3 regions of the Bacillus sp. KICET-3 genome follow, and region 3 is predicted to be linked to each of the others. Evidence: riboswitches for the same ligand, from Rfam matches in the RefSeq annotation. Region 3 holds a riboswitch; each other region holds the start of a gene.
The links. Region 3 has a riboswitch for S-adenosylmethionine ahead of mtnW (2,3-diketo-5-methylthiopentyl-1-phosphate enolase). Riboswitches for the same ligand answer to the same signal wherever they lie in the genome.
Positions count from the first base shown of each region.

Region 1: another riboswitch for S-adenosylmethionine. It lies ahead of R5H20_RS06990 (methionine biosynthesis PLP-dependent protein); the one in region 3 lies ahead of mtnW (2,3-diketo-5-methylthiopentyl-1-phosphate enolase).
Region 2: another riboswitch for S-adenosylmethionine. It lies ahead of R5H20_RS08915 (YezD family protein); the one in region 3 lies ahead of mtnW (2,3-diketo-5-methylthiopentyl-1-phosphate enolase).

Region 1 is NZ_CP137345.1:1,388,888-1,395,116, reverse strand. It holds gene metC (cystathionine beta-lyase) at 1-833, opposite strand, end outside; gene R5H20_RS06990 (methionine biosynthesis PLP-dependent protein) at 830-1,948, opposite strand; SAM riboswitch class I at 2,015-2,132, opposite strand; gene R5H20_RS06985 (esterase family protein) at 2,396-3,112, shown strand; gene R5H20_RS06980 (YjcG family protein) at 3,178-3,687, shown strand; gene R5H20_RS06975 (GNAT family N-acetyltransferase) at 3,697-4,116, shown strand; gene R5H20_RS06970 (GtrA family protein) at 4,360-4,755, shown strand; gene galU (UTP--glucose-1-phosphate uridylyltransferase GalU) at 4,784-5,674, shown strand; gene galE (UDP-glucose 4-epimerase GalE) at 5,671-6,229, shown strand, end outside.
Region 2 is NZ_CP137345.1:1,760,409-1,766,637, reverse strand. It holds gene sat (sulfate adenylyltransferase) at 1-878, opposite strand, end outside; gene R5H20_RS08925 (sulfate permease) at 904-1,968, opposite strand; gene R5H20_RS08920 (phosphoadenylyl-sulfate reductase) at 1,980-2,681, opposite strand; gene R5H20_RS08915 (YezD family protein) at 2,769-2,873, opposite strand; SAM riboswitch class I at 2,989-3,094, opposite strand; gene pyrE (orotate phosphoribosyltransferase) at 3,285-3,917, opposite strand; gene pyrF (orotidine-5'-phosphate decarboxylase) at 3,914-4,633, opposite strand; gene R5H20_RS08900 (dihydroorotate dehydrogenase) at 4,602-5,537, opposite strand; gene R5H20_RS08895 (dihydroorotate dehydrogenase electron transfer subunit) at 5,537-6,229, opposite strand, start outside.
Region 3 is NZ_CP137345.1:1,544,964-1,551,192, forward strand. It holds gene R5H20_RS07780 (carbon-nitrogen family hydrolase) at 1-208, opposite strand, end outside; gene R5H20_RS07785 (pyridoxal phosphate-dependent aminotransferase) at 303-1,493, shown strand; SAM riboswitch class I at 1,544-1,644, shown strand; gene mtnW (2,3-diketo-5-methylthiopentyl-1-phosphate enolase) at 1,732-2,949, shown strand; gene mtnX (2-hydroxy-3-keto-5-methylthiopentenyl-1-phosphate phosphatase) at 2,940-3,647, shown strand; gene R5H20_RS07800 (methylthioribulose 1-phosphate dehydratase) at 3,605-4,231, shown strand; gene R5H20_RS07805 (1,2-dihydroxy-3-keto-5-methylthiopentene dioxygenase) at 4,258-4,797, shown strand; gene fosB (metallothiol transferase FosB) at 4,837-5,289, opposite strand; gene R5H20_RS07815 (YkvA family protein) at 5,291-5,590, opposite strand; gene R5H20_RS07820 (aspartyl-phosphate phosphatase Spo0E family protein) at 5,793-6,026, shown strand; gene R5H20_RS07825 (sporulation kinase KinD) at 6,089-6,229, opposite strand, start outside.

The DNA of each region.
Region 1 (6,229 bases), 160 kb from region 3:
TACACCTGCTTGACAGCCGGGTGGTCTGCAAAAAATTCGGCGAGCTGCTGAGCTGTTCGGCTTGCTTTTTCGAGGCGCACCTGGAGCGTTTTTAATCCTCTTAGGACGAGCCAGCAGTCCTGCACGCCGAGAACCGCTCCGAAAGAGTTTTGCAGCTTATAGAGAGCTTCACCGAGCTTTTCATCTTTGACGGCGGCAAGACCTGATAAGACATCGCTGTGCCCGCTTAAAAATTTCGTCGCGCTGTGCAGGACGATATCAACACCAAGCTCAAGCGGCCGCTGAAGCGCCGGGGTCATAAACGTGTTGTCAAGGAAAGTCAGACAGCCGTGCGCTTTGGCAAGCTTGACGACGCCCCTGATATCCGTGATCCCGAGCGTCGGGTTCGAAGGGGTTTCAAGATAAATCACCTTTGTGTTTTCCTTGATGTTTAGTGCAATTTCATTTAAATCGGTCATATCGACAAAAGTATGCTCAATACCAAAGCGGCTCAATACATCGGTAATCATCCGGTACGTGCCGCCGTAGACATCTTTTGTGACCAGAACGTGATCTCCTTTTGATAAAAGCAAAAAAGCGGTGGAGATGGCGGCCATGCCTGAAGAAAAAGCAAACCCGCGCGCCCCGCCTTCAAGCTCGGCGATCGCGTCTTCAAGCGCTTTTCTCGTCGGAGTCCCGGAACGGCTGTAATCATATTCGCCGAACTGGTCAAACGAGCTTTGATGAAAGGTCGATGCGTGCTGGATCGGCACGCTGACGGCTCCTGTTGCTCCGTCTGTTTTTGATTGGTTGTGTACGAGTTTAGTTTCGAACGTCCAGCTCCCCTTGCTCATGCGTTGACCGCCTCCTCTTTTACTTTCTGCAATGCCTGCTTGAGGTCATGCTTCAAATCGGCTACATGCTCAATTCCGACCGAAAAGCGCAGCAGCCTGTTGCAGACGCCGTTCGCGATCCGGATGTCCTCGGGAATATCCATGTGGGTCTGTGTCGCCGGATATGTGATAAAGCTCTCAACCCCGCCCAGGCTTTCAGCAAAGCAGATCGTTTGCAAGCTTTTCAGAAACGGGTTGACCCATTCTTCTTTTTGAACGCGAAATGACAGCATCCCGCCTTTTCCTGGATAAAGAACGTCTGCAACCTCCTCCTGTTCCTCCAAAAACGCGGCGAGCTCCCGGGCGTTTTCCTGATGCTGCCTCATTCTGAGGGCAAGCGTCTTCATGCCTCTCATGAGCAGCCATGAATCAAACGGGGATAAAACAGCGCCGATGGCGTTTTGATGCTGAAACATTTCCTCTGACAGCTCTTCGCCTTTTGCCACGACGAGTCCAGCCAAAAGATCGTTGTGGCCGCCTAAATACTTTGTCGCACTGTGAATGACAAGATCAGCCCCAAGCTCAAGCGGCCTTTGCAAAACCGGGGTGTAAAACGTATTGTCCACAATCAGCAGCAGGCCGTGCTCCTTGGCGATTTCCGCGACTTTTTTAATATCGGTTTCCTGCATGAGCGGGTTTGTCGGGGTTTCTACAAAAAGCGCCTTCGTGTTTTCCGTGATTTTTGACTTGATACAGTCCTCGTCTGAGAAATCATCGTACAAAAAGCGCAGTCCGTATTTTTTCCATTCGTTTTCGAACAGGCGGTATGTCCCCCCGTATAAATCCGAGGAGACGATCAGCTCATCTCCGCTTTGAAACAGCGCCATAATCGTCTGAATGGCGGCCATGCCGGAACTGAACGCAAAGCCGCGCGTTCCGCCTTCGAGTTTTGCGATTGCGTCCTCCACAAGCTGTCTTGTCGGATTTTTTGTGCGGATGTAATCAAATCCGGTGGATTCTCCGATTCCTTTATGGCGGTATGCGGAGGAGAAATAAACCGGCGGATTGACGGTTCCCGTTATTTCATCGCTGCGGTTTCCGATTTGCGCCAGTGTTGTTTGTACATGTTCAGTCATATGACACCATCCTTTTAAAAGTAAAAACCCCTTCTTCATAAGAAGAAGGGGTTGGATAAACGCTTCCTCTTATCTTCCAAGCATGTCGCTTGCTGGATTTAGCACCTTGGTGCACTGACATTGTCAGGTGCAGCCGGTTGCTGAGGTTTCAAAGGGCCAGTCCCTCCACCTCTCGTGATAAGAATGTCTTTAATTTTCTGATTGTTCTTTACTTTACCCCAATTCAGGAGAATTTTCAAGAGCCTTTTTTGAATCTTTATCTCCTTGATATGATATGATGAAATCCCGGATCAGAAAAAGCTTGCCACATTGTAGCGGCAGACTAATGTAGTCCGGACGCAACCCGGGTCAGCCGAAAATTGCAGTTACGAAGAGAATTTTCGCACTATTCGTGTTACAATGTTGGAAACGTTAACAACCTACTTTCTGGAGGAATTCAGCTTGACTATGAAAACAGGAGTCATTCAGGAAAAAAAGCTTTACTCAAAAGAGCTCGGCGAAGAAATGGAGCTGTTGGTCTATTTGCCTTCCAGCTATTCCCCGCTCTACAAATACCATGTCATCATCGCCCAGGATGGTCATGACTATTTCCGTTTGGGCCGCATCAGCCGGCAGATCGAAGAACTGTTACACAACGGTGAAATTGAACGGTGCATCGTCATCGGCGTCCCTTACAAAAGCGTTCAGGAAAGAAGGCACACATACCATCCGGAAGGGCCGAAATTCGAAGCGTATAAGCGCTTTTTGGCACATGAACTGGTTCCTTTCGCAGACCGGGAATATCCAACATATCAAGTCGGACCTGGCAGGACGCTGATCGGAGATTCACTCGGGGGAACCGTGTCCCTCATGACTGCGCTCGATTACCCGAATATGTTCGGTAATGTCATTATGCAGTCCCCGTACGTCGACAGCCATGTGCTTGAAAAAGTCGAAACCTCCGCTTCGCTGCAGCTCATTTCGGTGTACCACCAAATCGGCGTAAAAGAAACCGAAGTCAAAACGACCGACAATCAAATTTTGGACTTTACCGCTCCAAATGAAAAACTGAAGGAGCTGCTTCAAAACGAGAACATGAACTATCACTTTGAAACATTTGACGGAGACCATAAGTGGACGTACTGGCAGCCTTTAATCACGCCCGCCTTAAAAAAAATGCTTTAGCTCTCCGTATCTAAGCTGATCTTTGATATACTAAAACCATATAAATTGTCTAAGGAGGGAACAAAATGAAATACGGTATTGTGCTATTCCCATCAAAAAAACTTCAGGACATTGCAAATTCCTACCGGAAACGCTATGATCCGAATTACGCTTTAATCCCGCCCCACCTCACATTAAGAACACCGTTTGAATCTTCTGAAGAAGATATCGGCAAAGTCGTTGCACACCTGAGAGAACTTTCTAAAGAGCTGAAGCCGATCAGGCTGAAAATTACAAAGTTCAGTTCTTTTGCCCCGGTCAATAATGTGATTTATATGAAAGCGGAACCGACAGCGGAATTAACGGAGCTGCATGAAAAAATGTACAGCGGCGTTTTGGAAGACAAGCCGGAGTATGCGTTTGTTCCCCATGTGACGATTGCCCAAAACCTTTCTGATGATGAGCATTCCGATGTCCTTGGAACGCTTAAAATGAGAGACGCGACACATGAAGAAATCATCGACCGCTTTCACCTGCTTTATCAATTGGACAACGGCTCTTGGACCGTTTATGAAACATTTATTTTAGGAGTGTGAAGACAACAAGTGAAATCCGTCATCGTCAAGAATGATCAGCAGCTTAAAGACGCTTTTTTTGTCAGAACAGAAGTATTTATCAAAGAACAGCATGTTTCACCGGAAGAAGAAATGGATCATCTCGAACAGGAATCTTCACACCTTGTCATCTATGACGGAAAAGAATCGGTCGGAGCCGGCCGCGTTCGCCTTGTTGACGGGTACGGAAAGCTGGAGCGAATCTGTGTTTTAAAAAGCCACCGTTCCTCAGGTATCGGCAATCTGATTATGGAGGCGCTGGAAACGGAAGCGAAAAAACAGGGCGCTTCCCGATTCATGCTGAACGCCCAGACACAAGCCGTTCCTTTTTACGAAAAACACGGCTACAAAGTCGCCTCCGAAGAATTTTTAGACGCGGATATTCCTCACGTCAAAATGATCAAAGAATAACTTCCCGCAAGGCGCGTAAAAGCGGGCTTCAGGTGCCGCACGCCGCCAATATCTCCTCCTGCGGGCCAATGAACCGTTCCACATCCGGAACGGTTTTTCTTTTCCCCCGCCCCTCAATATTTCATAGTTTGTTCATCTTTTGTTTATCGTTTATTCAACATTATTCGCTAAGGTTATGTGTAAGCTTTCAGGAAGGGTGCACAGCCCGTTTCTCCTGTTGGGAGGTAAAAATCGAATGCCGTTATGATGAAAACCAAATTCGCCACCTTATGCCGCTTCGGCACTGTCGGAGCCGGAAACACATTGATTGATTTCGGGGTATTTTTCCTGCTTACGGCGGTCAATGTCCCCTACCTTCTCGCACAGGTTTGTTCATATACCGCCGGCATGGCAAACAGCTATATCTGGAATCGCACGTGGACATTCCGGGTGAAAAAAAAGGTCCGCGGACAAGAGATTTTCCGTTTTCTCCTGATAAACCTTGCAGCTTCAGGGATCACCTTTCTTATCCTCTACGTTCTTCAAAAAGGGGGCTTGTCTCTCTTTTCCAGCAAAATCATAGCGACCCTCGGAGGAATGGTGATGAATTTTATCGGTAACCGCCTATGGGTGTTTCAAGAACCTGAAACAAATTCTTAAGAATTGAAATGAACAGGAGTGAATAATCATGACAATAAGAAAAGCCGTTATTCCCGCAGCCGGGTTGGGAACGAGATTTCTGCCTGCGACAAAAGCGCAGCCGAAAGAAATGCTGCCGATCGTTGATAAACCTGCCATTCAATATATTGTGGAGGAAGCCGTTCAATCAGGCATAGAAGATATTCTCATCATTACAGGAAGAAACAAGCGCTCGATTGAAGATCATTTCGACCGGTCTGCTGAGCTCGAACAGAATCTATTAAATAAAAACAAACATGATCTATTAAAAGAGATTCAGAACATTGCCGACTTAGCAAACATCCATTACATCCGCCAAAAAGAGCCGCTCGGACTCGGACACGCGGTTTTGTCGGCGCGGCATTTCATCGGTGATGAGCCGTTTGCCGTCCTGCTCGGCGACGACATCATGATCTCGGAAAAACCGGCCTTGCAGCAGCTCATCGACGTATATAAAGAATATAAAACATCTGTCATCGGCGTTCAGTGTGTCGAACCGGCCGATGTCTCCAAATACGGGATCATTCAGACAGCCACGCAGAAAAATAAAGTATATGACATCGAAGACTTGGTCGAAAAACCGGCTGTTCGAGAAGCGCCTTCGAATATCGCCGTCATGGGACGCTATATTTTAGAGCCATCCATTTTCCCTGTTCTTGAGCGTACCCAAAAAGGCGCGGGGAATGAAATACAACTGACAGACGCGTTAAGAGACATATGCCGGGAACAAAACATTTATGCCCGGCAGTTGGAAGGCAGCCGCTTTGATATCGGCGACAAGCTTGGCTGCTTTAAAGCAAGCATCGAAATGGGGCTCATGCGGGATGAGATGCGGCCGAAACTGCTGGCCTACATGGAGAATGTCCTCAAAAGAGAAACGCAGAAAGGAGCTTTACAATGAAGTCAGTGCTCGTAACCGGAGGAGCCGGATACATCGGAAGCCATACCGTTCTGGCATTAAAAAAACAAAACATAAACGCCGTTGTGCTTGACAACCTGTCCACAGGACACCGTGAAGCCGTTCACACCCCTCACTTTTACGAGGGTGATATCAGCGATCACGGATTGGTGACATCGATCATAAGAAAGCACGAAATTGATGCCGTCATCCATTTTGCGGCAAAAAGCCTTGTATCGGAATCAATTGAAAAACCGGAACTCTACTTCAGAGAAAATACAATAAAATCCTGTTCTTTCTTTGAACATATCATCAGTGAAGGCGTCAAACACATCGTGTTTTCATCAACAGCGGCCGTTTACGGCATCGCAGGGGACAAGCCGATCCGGGAAACCGCTCCGCTCCAGCCTGTCAACCCTTACGGCGAATCAAAACTGATGATTGAAAAATACCTGCATTGGGTCGGGAAAACGCATCATGTCAAATGGGCCGCTCTCCGCTATTTTAATGCGGCAGGCGCGGACATGGACGGGATCATCGGCGAAGACCACGATCCTG
Region 2 (6,229 bases), 220 kb from region 3:
TCATATGTTCCATAATAATCGCCGACTCCCGCATGATCTCTTCCAACGATGAAATGGGTACAGCCGTAATTTTTTCTGACGAGCGCGTGGAAGATCGCCTCTTTCGGGCCTGCATAGCGCATGGCTGCCGGAAAGACGCCGAGGAAGACGCGGTCTTTCGGGTAGTATCCGTCAAGAAGCACTTGATAGCTTTCCATCCGGACGTCTGCCGGAATATCGTCTGATTTGGTTTCCCCGACTAACGGGTTGAGGAAAAGTCCGTCGACGGTTTCCAGCGCGGTTTTTTGGATGTATTCATGCGCTCTGTGCACCGGATTCCGGGTTTGGAATCCGACAATCGTTTTCCAGCCGAGCTCGGCAAACTTCCGTCTTGTCTCCGCCGGTTCGAACGTATGAGCGGGAAACTGTTTTTCGCTGCGTTTGATGAGTGTAATCGGGCCGCCGACATAGACGTTTCCCCGTTCAAACAATTTTTTTACGCCCGGATGGTTGAGATCATCGGTTTTATAGACGTTGACCGCTTCTTTTTTCTTGTCGGGCGTATAGATGTCTTCGATGTCAATGACCCCGTATGTTTCCCCTTGATATGTGAGACGGACGGTATCGCCGATTTTTAGCTCGGCGGCTTTTCGTTCGTTGACGGGAAGGCTGATCGGAAGCGTCCAGACTTGACCGCCTGCAAGTCTCATATTTTCAACGACTGATAGGTAGTCTTTTTCTGTTAAAAAGCCTTGGATCGGGCTGTATGCACCGATTCCAACCAGCTCCAAATCGGCAAAAGCGATCAAATCAAGTTCGATTTCCAGTGCGATATGTTGAACATCATATGCTTCATTGACGCGGATAACCAATACACCGCCGTGTGGCGCTAAACTCATAACATTATTTCCCCCTACTAGATGTTTAAATTCCCCCGCCCTGTTCATGGACGGAGCTATGTTCTTTTTTCACTGCCCTCACCAGGCTGATCGTCCCGACAGATGCCAAAAGAACGCTCGTAACGACGATGAGAGCATAATAGTCTCCTTTTAATAAAAGGCTGACCAGCATATAAGACAGGCTTAATGAAAGGAACGGCGATACGATCCACACTTTCAGCATCGTTTTGACCACCTGTTTATGAAAAACATTGCCGCCGTTTTTCGCCATGCCCATCCCGATAATAGACGATGATGTCACCTGTGCGAGCGGAACGGGAAGGCCGAACATGGAACTGAGAATGACAAGCCCGGCTCCCGTGCTTGAAAGAAGGATTCCTTCTCCTTTTGAAAATCTGGTAATCTTTTTGCCGTTTGTTTCAAGAACGCGGCGGCCCAATAAAAGGGCGCCGAGCGCGACAAACAGTCCGCCGTACAGCGTTCCTTCCCCGACTGTCAAAACATGTGCCGCCACCAAAGGGCCGACAGCGTTCGCGACATTGTTCATTCCCGCTGAAAAAGCCTCAAAAAATCCGCTGATTAACAGCAGAACCGTCAAAATCTTCGCTTTGTTCCCCGCAGCGCGGCGCTTTATTGTTTTCTTCATAAACTTTGCCATGGCAAAGGTAAAAGAAAAAGCTGCGACCGGAACGACTACCCAGAACAGGACGATGACAAACAAAGATTTGACAAACAAAACTTGATATGCGACACCTACTCCGACGACAGATCCGACTGTCACTTCACTCGTTGAAAGCGGGATGCCGAGAACATTTGCGATAAAAAGCGACAAGGCGGCGGACCCGATGATAATGCAGACGATTTCAAGCGAAATCACCCGCTCGGGAATGATGCCCGAACTAATCGTTTTCACGACGTTCCCCCCGCCGATGACGGCTCCGGAGAGAACGCCGGCCGCACAGATCAAGAGCGCGTGAAGCTTTTTTTTCACCGCTTCAGATCCGTAGGCGATGCCCATGGAAGCCGCTGCACCGCTCGCTCCGATGTTCATCGCAAAAAACATGCTAAATAAAATGGCGGCAAGTTCCATAACTCATCTCCTTACTCGTGTAATCCGCATTCTGTTTTATTTGATCCATTCCAGCGGCCGGAGCGGAGATCGTCTATCGTAAAAGCCGGAGAGGTGCACGGCGCGCAGCCGATGCTCGGGTATCCTTTGTCATGGAGCGGGTTGTACGGCAGATCGTGTTTTGTCACATATCTCCAAATATCCTTCCATGTCCAATGGATGAGCGGACAGACTTTGATAGACTTGAATTTTTCGTCTTTATTTAAAAAGTTCGTCTTTCTCCGCCCTTCGGATTGCTCGCGGCGCAGCCCTGACAGCCATGCCGGGTAAGCTGACAGCGTCTCGCGGAGTGGAATGACCTTCCTCATTTCACAGCAGAAATTCGGATTGGTCTCCCACAGTTTGTCCCCGTATTGCTGAGCCTGCTGTTCAACCGTAAGCTCCGGTTTCTTCATGATAATCTGAAGGCCCGGATATCGTTCTTTGACAGCCTCAATCGTGTCATACGTTTCTTTAAAATGCAGACCTGTATCAAGAAATACGATGACGGCGTCCTTTTTCACCTTATAAATCAAATCAATCAGGACGATCCCTTCGATTCCGAAGCTGCATGCGTATACGAGCTGATCCCCGTAATGGCCGTACGCCCATTTCAGGACCGATAATGCCCCTTTATATGAATCATCCTCTTGAAAAGCGATTTTTGGTTCTTCCCATGTACTGTAAGTAAATATTTTCGGTTCCCCCTTTTTCGCCAACAAAAAAACGGCTTCCAGCAGAAAAAAACTTCTGTGAAAACCGCCTCTAGTTTGTCTAGTCAGCTATTTCAATCTTATTTTTTCATTTTTTTCGATTTGAATGACCTTTCCATCTTGAACAACGAATGTGATGGATCCGTAATTCATGTCTTTCAGCATGTCTTTCATTTTGATGATCACTTTTTCGAGCTGCTCATCTCTTTTCATTGCCAGCTCCTCCTCTGCCCTAAAAAATTAAAATCTTTCTTCCAAATTTGAAAGAAAGACGAGGAACTTTACATATTCCTTATCTCTCAAAATGAGCGCATTTTGCTGGACGTAGCACCTTGCGCTTGCACGCAGGTTGCCGGGTTTCATCGGACCAGTCCCTCCACCGCTCTTGATAAGTCTGCTTTTGTTATTTTAAAATTTTAGCACAATTCGAACAAAAGTCAACCCGACTTTTTTTATAGGATTAATGAAAAATAAAAATGATGCTATTTTACTATATTTCAACCGGTCAAAAGCATGAAAAAAACAGAAAAACCGCGGTTTCATCAAATTAAAAAAGCCGTTCCCTTAAAAAGGGAGACGGCTTTCTTATTTTTCAATCCAAGCTCTCGACTCGGGATTTGCTTTCCACTCTTTCAGTTTTCCGGCATCGGCTTCACTGATGTATCCTCCGGCAAGCGCGGTTTCCGTCAATGTATCGTAATCGGTCAGGGTGTGATACTCGACATCCGCATTCTTAAAGGCGATGTCCGCTTTCGGAAGACCGTATGTGAAGATGGCGGCGACGCCGAGGACATCGCAGCCGGCCTTTTTTAGAGCGGAAACCGCTTCAAGCACGCTTCCGCCCGTCGAGATTAAATCTTCAATAACAACGACTTTCTGTCCGTTCTTGACCGTCCCCTCAATTTGATTTCCTTTTCCGTGCGCTTTCGGTTTGCTTCTGACATAGCACATCGGCAAACGGAGCCTGTCAGCGGCAAGGGCGGCATGCGGTATGCCCGCTGTCGCCGTGCCTGCGACCATTTCCGCTTCCGGAAATTTGTCTTTTATCAGCCCGGCGAGGCCTGACGCGATATCATCCCTCACTTCGGGATATGACAGCGTCAAACGGTTGTCACAGTAAATCGGCGACAGCATGCCGCTCGCCCATGTAAACGGCTCGTTCGGCCGCAGGAAAACCGCCTTGATCGCTAAAAGATGGCTTGCAATTTCTGTTTTCATGCTTTGATCCCCTTCCATTCCCGTACTATTTTCTGATATGCAGCAACCGGATCCTCAGCTTTGGTGATAGAACGGCCGACAACGATCGCCGACACGCCTTTTTCCTTTGCATCGGCCGGGGTCGCTACTCTGACCTGGTCGTTTTTCTGATCATCAGCCAACCGGATTCCAGGCGTCACAGTCAGAAACGACGGAGATACCTCCTGATAGATGCGCTCTGCTTCATGGACGGAACAGACAACGCCGTCCAGCCCGCTTTCCTCTGCGAACCTGCTGTAGTGAAGAACGGTTTCCGCAAGCGGCGTTTTGATCAGGAGCTCCTCATGAAGCATTTCCGGAGATGTGCTCGTCAGCTGTGTTACGGCGATTAATGACGGACGTTTTTGTCCGGCGGACGTCCCCGCCTCAAGACCTTCAAGAGCGGCTTCCATCATCCGTTTTCCGCCTGCAGCGTGCACATTGACAAGATGGACGCCAAACCCCGCCAGCCTTTTCATTGCCTTATATACGGTCGTCGGAATGTCATGGCACTTCAAATCAAGGAAAATGCGGCAGTTTCTATGTTTTAATTGTTCAAGAATTGAAGGACCTTCCTGATAAAACAGCTCCATCCCGACTTTCACAAAAAGCTCCTCTCCGTCAAACCGGTTCAAAAACGCAAATGTTTCCGGCGCAGATGCAAAGTCAAGCGCGATGATTGGCGGCGTATTGTTCATGCTTCCAGCTCCTTCCGATGCATTCGGTCAAAGACCCGTATCCGTATTTTTCTAAAACGCGCGGCAGTTCTTCAATGATCTCCGGGCAGGCGAATGGATTGACAAAATTGGCAGTGCCGACCGCGACTGCGCTTGCCCCCGCCAGCAGGAATTCAAGCACATCTTCCGCAGACTGAACGCCGCCCATGCCGATGATCGGGATGTCTACCGCCTGACTGACTTCATAAACCATCCTGATGGCTACCGGTTTTACGGCCGGGCCAGATAATCCTCCGGTCTTATTTGCCAAAATCGGCTTGCCCGTTTTCAGATCGAGCCTCATGCCGATCAGCGTGTTGATCATCGTCAAACCGTCTGCCCCCGCTTCTTCAATGGCTAAGGCGATGTCAGTGATATTGGCGACATTTGGAGACAATTTGACATAGACCGGAACGCTGGACACTTGTTTAACAGCCTTTGTCAGCTCGGCTGCCATTTCCGGACGTGTACCGAACGCGATCCCGCCTGTTTTGACATTCGGGCAGGAAATATTCAGTTCAAGCGCGTGGACATTCGGAGCTTTGCTGATTTCTTCGGCAACCTCCACATAATCTTCAAGCTGTGATCCGGCTACATTGGCGATAATCGGTGTATCGAATTGTTCCAGCCACGGAAGCTCGTGCTCCATGACAGCCTGAAGACCGGGATTCTGCAATCCGATCGCATTGAGCATGCCCGCTTGTGTTTCTGCGACCCTTGGCGTCGGATTCCCGAAGCGGGGCTCGCTCGTTGTCGCTTTGATCATGATCGCCCCGAGGCATGAAAGATCATAAAGGTTTGCAAACTCTTTTCCAAAACCAAAGCATCCGGATGCCGGCATGATCGGATTTTTTAATTTGAGGCCGGGCAAATTTACGTCAAGCATTACAAAAGCACCTCCTGCGCTTTGAAAACAGGTCCGTCCAGACAAACTTTTACATACGGTTTTTCACTTTGATCCGTATGGCATACACAGGCAAAACAGGCGCCGATTCCGCAGCCCATCCGCTCTTCCATCGATAAATAAACCTCTTTTTCGGGATAGCGGTCTTTCAAAGCCTTTAACATAGGGGTCGGGCCGCAGGCGAGCAGATAGTCAAATTGAAGGCCTTTTGCCTCGATGACATCGGTGACAAATCCTTTCTCCCCATGGGTGCCGTCCGCTGTGGCAATATATACAGGGCCGTACTCGGCAAATTCCCGCTCGTAAAACACGTCTTTGGCTGACGCAAACCCCAACACATGCACAACATGGACGCCCCGCTTTGTCAGCTGTTTGGACAGTTCATAGAGAGGGGGGACGCCGATCCCTCCGCCGACTAGAAGAGCCGTTCCGCCGGATTTGAGCTCGTCTGCCGGAAATCCGTTTCCCAGAGGGCCGAGGCAATCGACGAGATCGCCTTTTTCCTTTAAGGAAAGGAGCCGGGTTCCTTCTCCATCCTTCCGAAAAATGATCGTCATTTCCTGTTTGTCCCTATCAATCCGGGCGATGCTGATCGGACGCCGTAATAAAGGAGCGACAGATTCAGCGACTTTCAAATGAAGGAACTGGCCGGGGGCGCTGCACGATTCAGCGAG
Region 3 (6,229 bases):
GCCGGAGCCATTCTTTGGTCTGCTCTCCTTCATCGTCTCCGATTGCATCAAGGTTTTTTAGATCATAGCCAGTCGTCCAAAGCTCGGGAAGAATCAAAATATCCGCGTGCCGGCTTTCACTTTCGACCAGCCGGCTTGCTTTTTTAAAATTTTCTGAAGGGTTTCCGTATGATATATCGAATTGCAGGCAGGAAATCGTCCACTTCACTTTGAGCCACCTCATTTTTTGCTTTACATTTTATCTTTAACAATATATGATGATGGACTATCATTTCAAGAATTTTTCAAAGCGGGTGAAAAAAATGAAATTTGAGCTTTCTGATCTATTGAAACAGCTTCCCGAGCAATTTTTTGCTTCTTTGGTCAAAAAGGTGAACGAAAAGATAGCCGCCGGCCATGATGTGATCAATCTCGGTCAGGGAAATCCCGATCAGCCGACACCGGGACACATTGTTGACGCGATGACAGAAGCGGTCCGGAATCCCGAAAATCATAAATATTCCTCTTTTCGGGGGAGCCGTTCGCTGAAACAGGCGGCCGCTGAATTTTATAAAAGGGAATACGGCGTCTTGCTTGACCCTGATAAAGAAATCGCCGTATTGTTCGGAGGGAAGGCGGGGCTTGTAGAGCTGCCGCAATGCCTCTTGAATCCCGGCGATACGGTGCTTGTTCCCGACCCGGGCTATCCGGATTATTGGTCAGGCGTCAGACTGGCAAAAGCGAACATGGAAACGATGCCGCTGTTGGAGAAAAACGGCTATTTGCCGGATTACAGCCAAATTCCAGTACACATAAAGGAAAAAGCGAAGCTCATGTATCTGAACTATCCGAACAACCCGACGGGAGCCCAGGCGACGCCGGCGTTTTTTGCGGAAACGGTCAGCCTCGCGAAAACGCACGGGATCTGTGTTGTTCATGATTTTGCCTATGGGGCGATCGGCTATGACGGGCAAAAGCCGGTGAGTTTTCTTGAAACTGATGGAGCAAAAGAAGCCGGCATCGAAATCTATACGCTCTCCAAAACATATAATATGGCGGGCTGGAGAGTCGGATTCGCCGCTGGAAATGCTTCGGTGATTGAAGCGCTGAACCTATACCAGGATCATATGTATGTCAGCCTCTTTAAAGCAGTCCAGGACGCCGCGGCGGTCGCGCTTCTTTCAGATCAAAGCTGTGTCAAGGAACAAAATGAACGCTATGAAAAAAGACGCAACGTTTGGATGAAAGCCGTCCGCGCCATCGGTTGGGAAGCGCAGGCCCCAGAGGGCTCATTTTTTGCATGGATGCCTGTTCCGGAAGGCTTTACATCTGAAGGGTTTTCCGATTTTCTCTTGGAAAAAGCGCATGTCGTCATGGCGCCCGGCAAAGGATTCGGAGCATTTGGCGAAGGATATGTGAGAGTCGGTCTATTGACAAGCGAAGAACGTCTGCGGGAAGCTGCCGACCGGATCGCCGAGCTGAATATTTTCAAAAAGTCGGAAGTCTCTCATTGACAACCGCGGAAAACGGTGGGATAATTCAAAATAATTTATAAAAAACAATATTCTTATCAAGAGCAGGTGGAGGGACGAGCCCGATGAAGCCCGGCAACCGACTTATAAAAGCACGGTGCTAATTCTTGCAGCTGCCGCTGAGAGATAAGGATTCGACACGCAGAAACGAAACCTCTTTAAGCGAATGCAGCGCAAAAAGAGGTTTTTTATATGCACGAAACAAGGAAGGAGCTAAAGAATGAGCGAACTTTTGGCAACATATGTCCTGACGGATCCCGGCAGCGATCCGGAAAAAAAGGCCGAACAAATTGCATTAGGCCTTACTGTGGGGTCCTGGACGGATTTGCCGCAATTAAAAAAAGAGCAACTAAAAAGGCACAAGGGGCGGGTCGTCCGGATTGAGGAAATCGAAGGCGATCAAGGAGAGCATCAGGCAAAAGTCACCATCGCCTATCCGGAACTCAATTTTACGGACGATATCCCGGCCGTCCTTACGACCGTTTTCGGAAAGCTGTCCCTTGACGGAAAAGTCAAACTGACGGACCTCGAATTTTCCGAGGCCTTTAAACGATCATTGCCGGGGCCGAGATTCGGCGTCTACGGGATCCGCAAAAAAATCGGCGAATTTGAAAGACCGCTTCTGATGAGCATTTTCAAGGGCGTCATCGGCCGGAGCATGGAGGAGTTAAAAGAGCAGCTAAGGCAGCAGGCGCTTGGCGGGGTGGACTTGATCAAGGATGATGAAATTTTATTTGAAACAGGCAGTGCACCGTTTGAAAAGCGGATTACAGAAGGGAGAAAGGTTCTTCAGGAGACCTATGAAGAAACCGGCCATAAAACGCTTTACGCCGTCAACCTGACGGGAAGGACGATGGAGCTGAAAACAAAAGCGAAAAAAGCCGCTGAGCTTGGCGCCGATGTCCTGCTGTTTAATGTGTTTGCCTACGGGCTTGATGTGCTGCAAAGCCTCGCGGAGGATGATGACATTCCGCTGCCGATTATGGCGCATCCGGCGGTAAGCGGCGCATTTACGTCATCACCGTATTACGGCTTTTCCCACCGGCTGCTGCTTGGAAAGCTGAACCGCTATGCGGGCGCCGATTTCAGCCTGTTTCCTTCCCCGTACGGAAGCGTCGCCCTTCCAAAACGCGAAGCACTCGCCATTCATGAAGAATGCACGAAAGAAGATGTCTTTCAGCCGACCTTTGCCGTGCCGTCGGCCGGCATTCATCCCGGAATGGTCCCGCTGCTGATGAAGGATTTTGGGATTGATCATATCATAAACGCCGGAGGCGGCATCCACGGCCATCCGAACGGAGCAATAGGAGGAGGCAGGGCATTTAGAGCGGCGATTGAAGCGGTACTGGAGGCTGAACCTGCCGAAGAGAAGGCAAAGCGCTCTCCCGATTTAAGGCTTGCCCTTGAGAAATGGGGAAAAGTTGAGGCATCTGTATGAGAAAGCCGCTGATCATTTGCGATTTTGACGGGACGATTACGAAAAATGACAACATCATCAGCATCATGAAAACATTTGCTCCGGAAGAATGGCATGCCTTAAAAGATGCGGTCCTTTCAAAAGACCTGTCGATCAGGGAGGGTGTCGGCAGCATGTTCAAGCTGCTCTCCAGCGGCTTGAGGGAAGACATTACGGCATATATCCTCAAACAGGCGGAAATCCGCGCGGGCTTCCAAGAATTTGTTTCATTTCTGTCCGGGTGCGGACTTCCTTTTTACGTCGTCAGCGGCGGCATGGACTTTTTCGTATATCCGCTGCTTGAAGGAATCGTGGAGAAAGAGCGGATTTACTGCAACCAGGCTGATTTTTTTGGCGACAGCATATCGGTCAAATGGCCGTATCCGTGCGACGATCAATGCCAAAATGAATGCGGCTGCTGCAAGCCGTCGATCATCCGCAAGCTTCAGGGTCCAGATGATTTTATCGTGATGATCGGGGATTCCGTTACAGATGTGGAGGCGGCAAAGCGCGCTGATTTATGCATCGCGCGGGATTATTTGCTGAAGGAATGTGAAGACCTGCAATTGCGCCATGCCGCATTTGAAGATTTCTACGATGTGAAGCGGGCGCTTCTCGGCGTCAAGGAGGTGGAGGAATGGATGCAGGAAAAAAGCGCTGGCAGGAGCTGGCCGAAGTGAAAAGAGAGCTTGCGGCGAGAGACTGGTTTCCGGCGACGAGCGGCAATCTGTCCATCAAAGTGTCAGATGATCCGCTTCGCTTTTTCGTGACGGCGAGCGGAAAAGATAAACGAAAAGAAACCGATGAGGATTTTCTCCTGGTAGATGAAGAAGGCATGCCGGCGGAAAGCGGTCATACCCTGAAGCCGTCGGCAGAAACGCTTCTTCATACGTATGTTTACAAAAAAACAAATGCCGGCTGCTGTCTTCACGTCCATACGATTGACAACAACGTGATATCTGAGCTTTATGGACAAGAGAAGCAGGTCAGCTTTAGAGGCCAGGAAATCATAAAAGCGCTCGGATACTGGGAGGAAAATGCCGAGGTCACCGTCCCGATTATTGAAAACACCGCCCATATCCCGGATTTGGCGGCAGATTTTGCCGCACATCTGACAAAAGATTCAGGCGCTGTCCTGATCCGCAGCCACGGCATTACCGTCTGGGGACGCACGGCATTTGAAGCGAAACGCATGCTGGAGGCTTATGAATTTTTATTCAGCTGGCATTTAAAATTAAAATCATATCAAACGCAATATGCGTAAAGAGTGCACTAAAGGGGGAGAAAAGCATGGCAACGATCCGCATCCATGATGAAGAAAACACAACAATCGAAAACCAGGAAGAGGTAGAACAATTTTTGAAGCAGCAGGAAGTCATTTATGAAAAATGGGATATCGAAAAGCTGCCTGCTGGGCTAAGAGAAAAATATGATTTGACCGACGAAGAAAAACAGAAGATTTTAGACGTGTTCGCAGCGGAAATTTCAGATATTTCAGAGCGCCGCGGCTATCAGGCACAGGATGTCATCTCGCTTTCGGATCAACATCCGAATCTGGATGAGCTGCTGAAAAACTTTAAACAGGAACATCACCATACAGATGATGAGGTCAGGTTCATCGTCAGCGGCCATGGAATTTTTGCGATTGAAGGAAAGGACGGCGCGTTTTTCGATGTTCTTTTAAATCCCGGCGATTTGATTTCCGTACCGGAAAACACACGCCACTATTTTACGCTTCAGGAGGACCGGAAAGTCGTCGCCGTCAGAATTTTCGTCACCACTGAGGGATGGGTGCCGATTTATGAAAAAGACGAGCTGAAGCAATCATAAAAAAAGCGCTTCCGGCATAGCCTTGCCGGGGCGCTTTTTTTACTTGTTTTTTTCATACAATGCTTTAATATTGGCTTCGTGAAAGGACAGGTGCGGCTTTTCTTTTTGATAGTAAGCGAGCCTGTCCAGCACAGAGCCGGTGTGGAGCTCGAATTTATGGCCGTCAGGGTCGGTAAAGTAAATCGAATCTTTATCGCCTTTATGGCGTTTTCTTCCTTTTAGCACGTTTACCCCAAGGGCGGTTAATTTCTTTTCCCACTCAGGCACATCCTCCTGTTTGATCGAAAAGGCGATATGCGTGTAGGAGTCATGAATCTCCGTCCGCGGAATATTTTTTTCCTCGTTCAAGGCAAGCCAGATGCCGTTTAGATCAAAATATGCTGTTTTTTCGGCTTTTACAAGCCATTTGGCGCCAAACACCTTCTCATAGAATGCGATAGAAGCCTCGAGGTCTGAGACGGAAAACAGCAGGTGGTTCAGGCCGTGAATCATTCTATCTTCCATTGTCCCATCCCTCCAATGCTTCAAAATCAGCCAGCTCTTTAACGATTTGTCTAAATAAAAAAGCGAGAACGGCCGCGTCATCAATCCATCCCGGCCCTATAAGAACATCGGGAATCAGGTCAACAGGGGAAAGGATATAAACGAGAGCCGCAGCAGCAAGTAAAATCGTTTTTTTCGGAAAAAGGGGGTAATCGCCTTTTCGCCAGGCTCTAAAGGCTCTGAAAAACAGCGGGATACCTGTTATAGCTTCTTTGGCTGCAAAAAGCGCCTTTAGCCTTTTCAACACCATAAAAAAGACCTCCTGTATATCATAAGCGTTTATCTTTTTTGATCAGCGGGTAATACAACTTTAATCCAACAAATCTATTATACTCGATTTCAAAACTTTTTTTCAAAAAATAGGTTTACAAAATAAGTATAATCTGTAATAATGCTCAAGTACGCAAATCTGCAAGGTTTTCGAAGTTTACTGGCGATAAGGGGTGAAGCGTATGCATGAATATTCACAAGAAGAATTGCTTTTTTCCATCAACGAAAAGCGGCAAATGATGGTTGAAGCTGCTGAGCTTTATGGGTATACAGGGGATGAGACGATAAAGCGCAGCCAGGAGCTGGACCAATTAATCTATCAATATCAAAAAATGACAATGGATGAACATCATTCATCAGACAAGCCATTGCATGATCTCTTAGATGTGCTTGTCATTGAAAAGTGTACGGCATAATGAGAAAAGAGCTGCCGTTGAACGGAAGGACAGCTCTTTTGAGGGACCGGAAAGTATGATGCTTAATCTTGCTGCTCATTTGAAATCGGCAGCGTGATGGTTACGGTTGTTCCTTTATGCCGTTCACTGTCAATCTGAATCGTTCCTCCGTACATTGAGATGATACGTTTGCACACAACAAGACCGAGTCCGGTTCCTTTTTC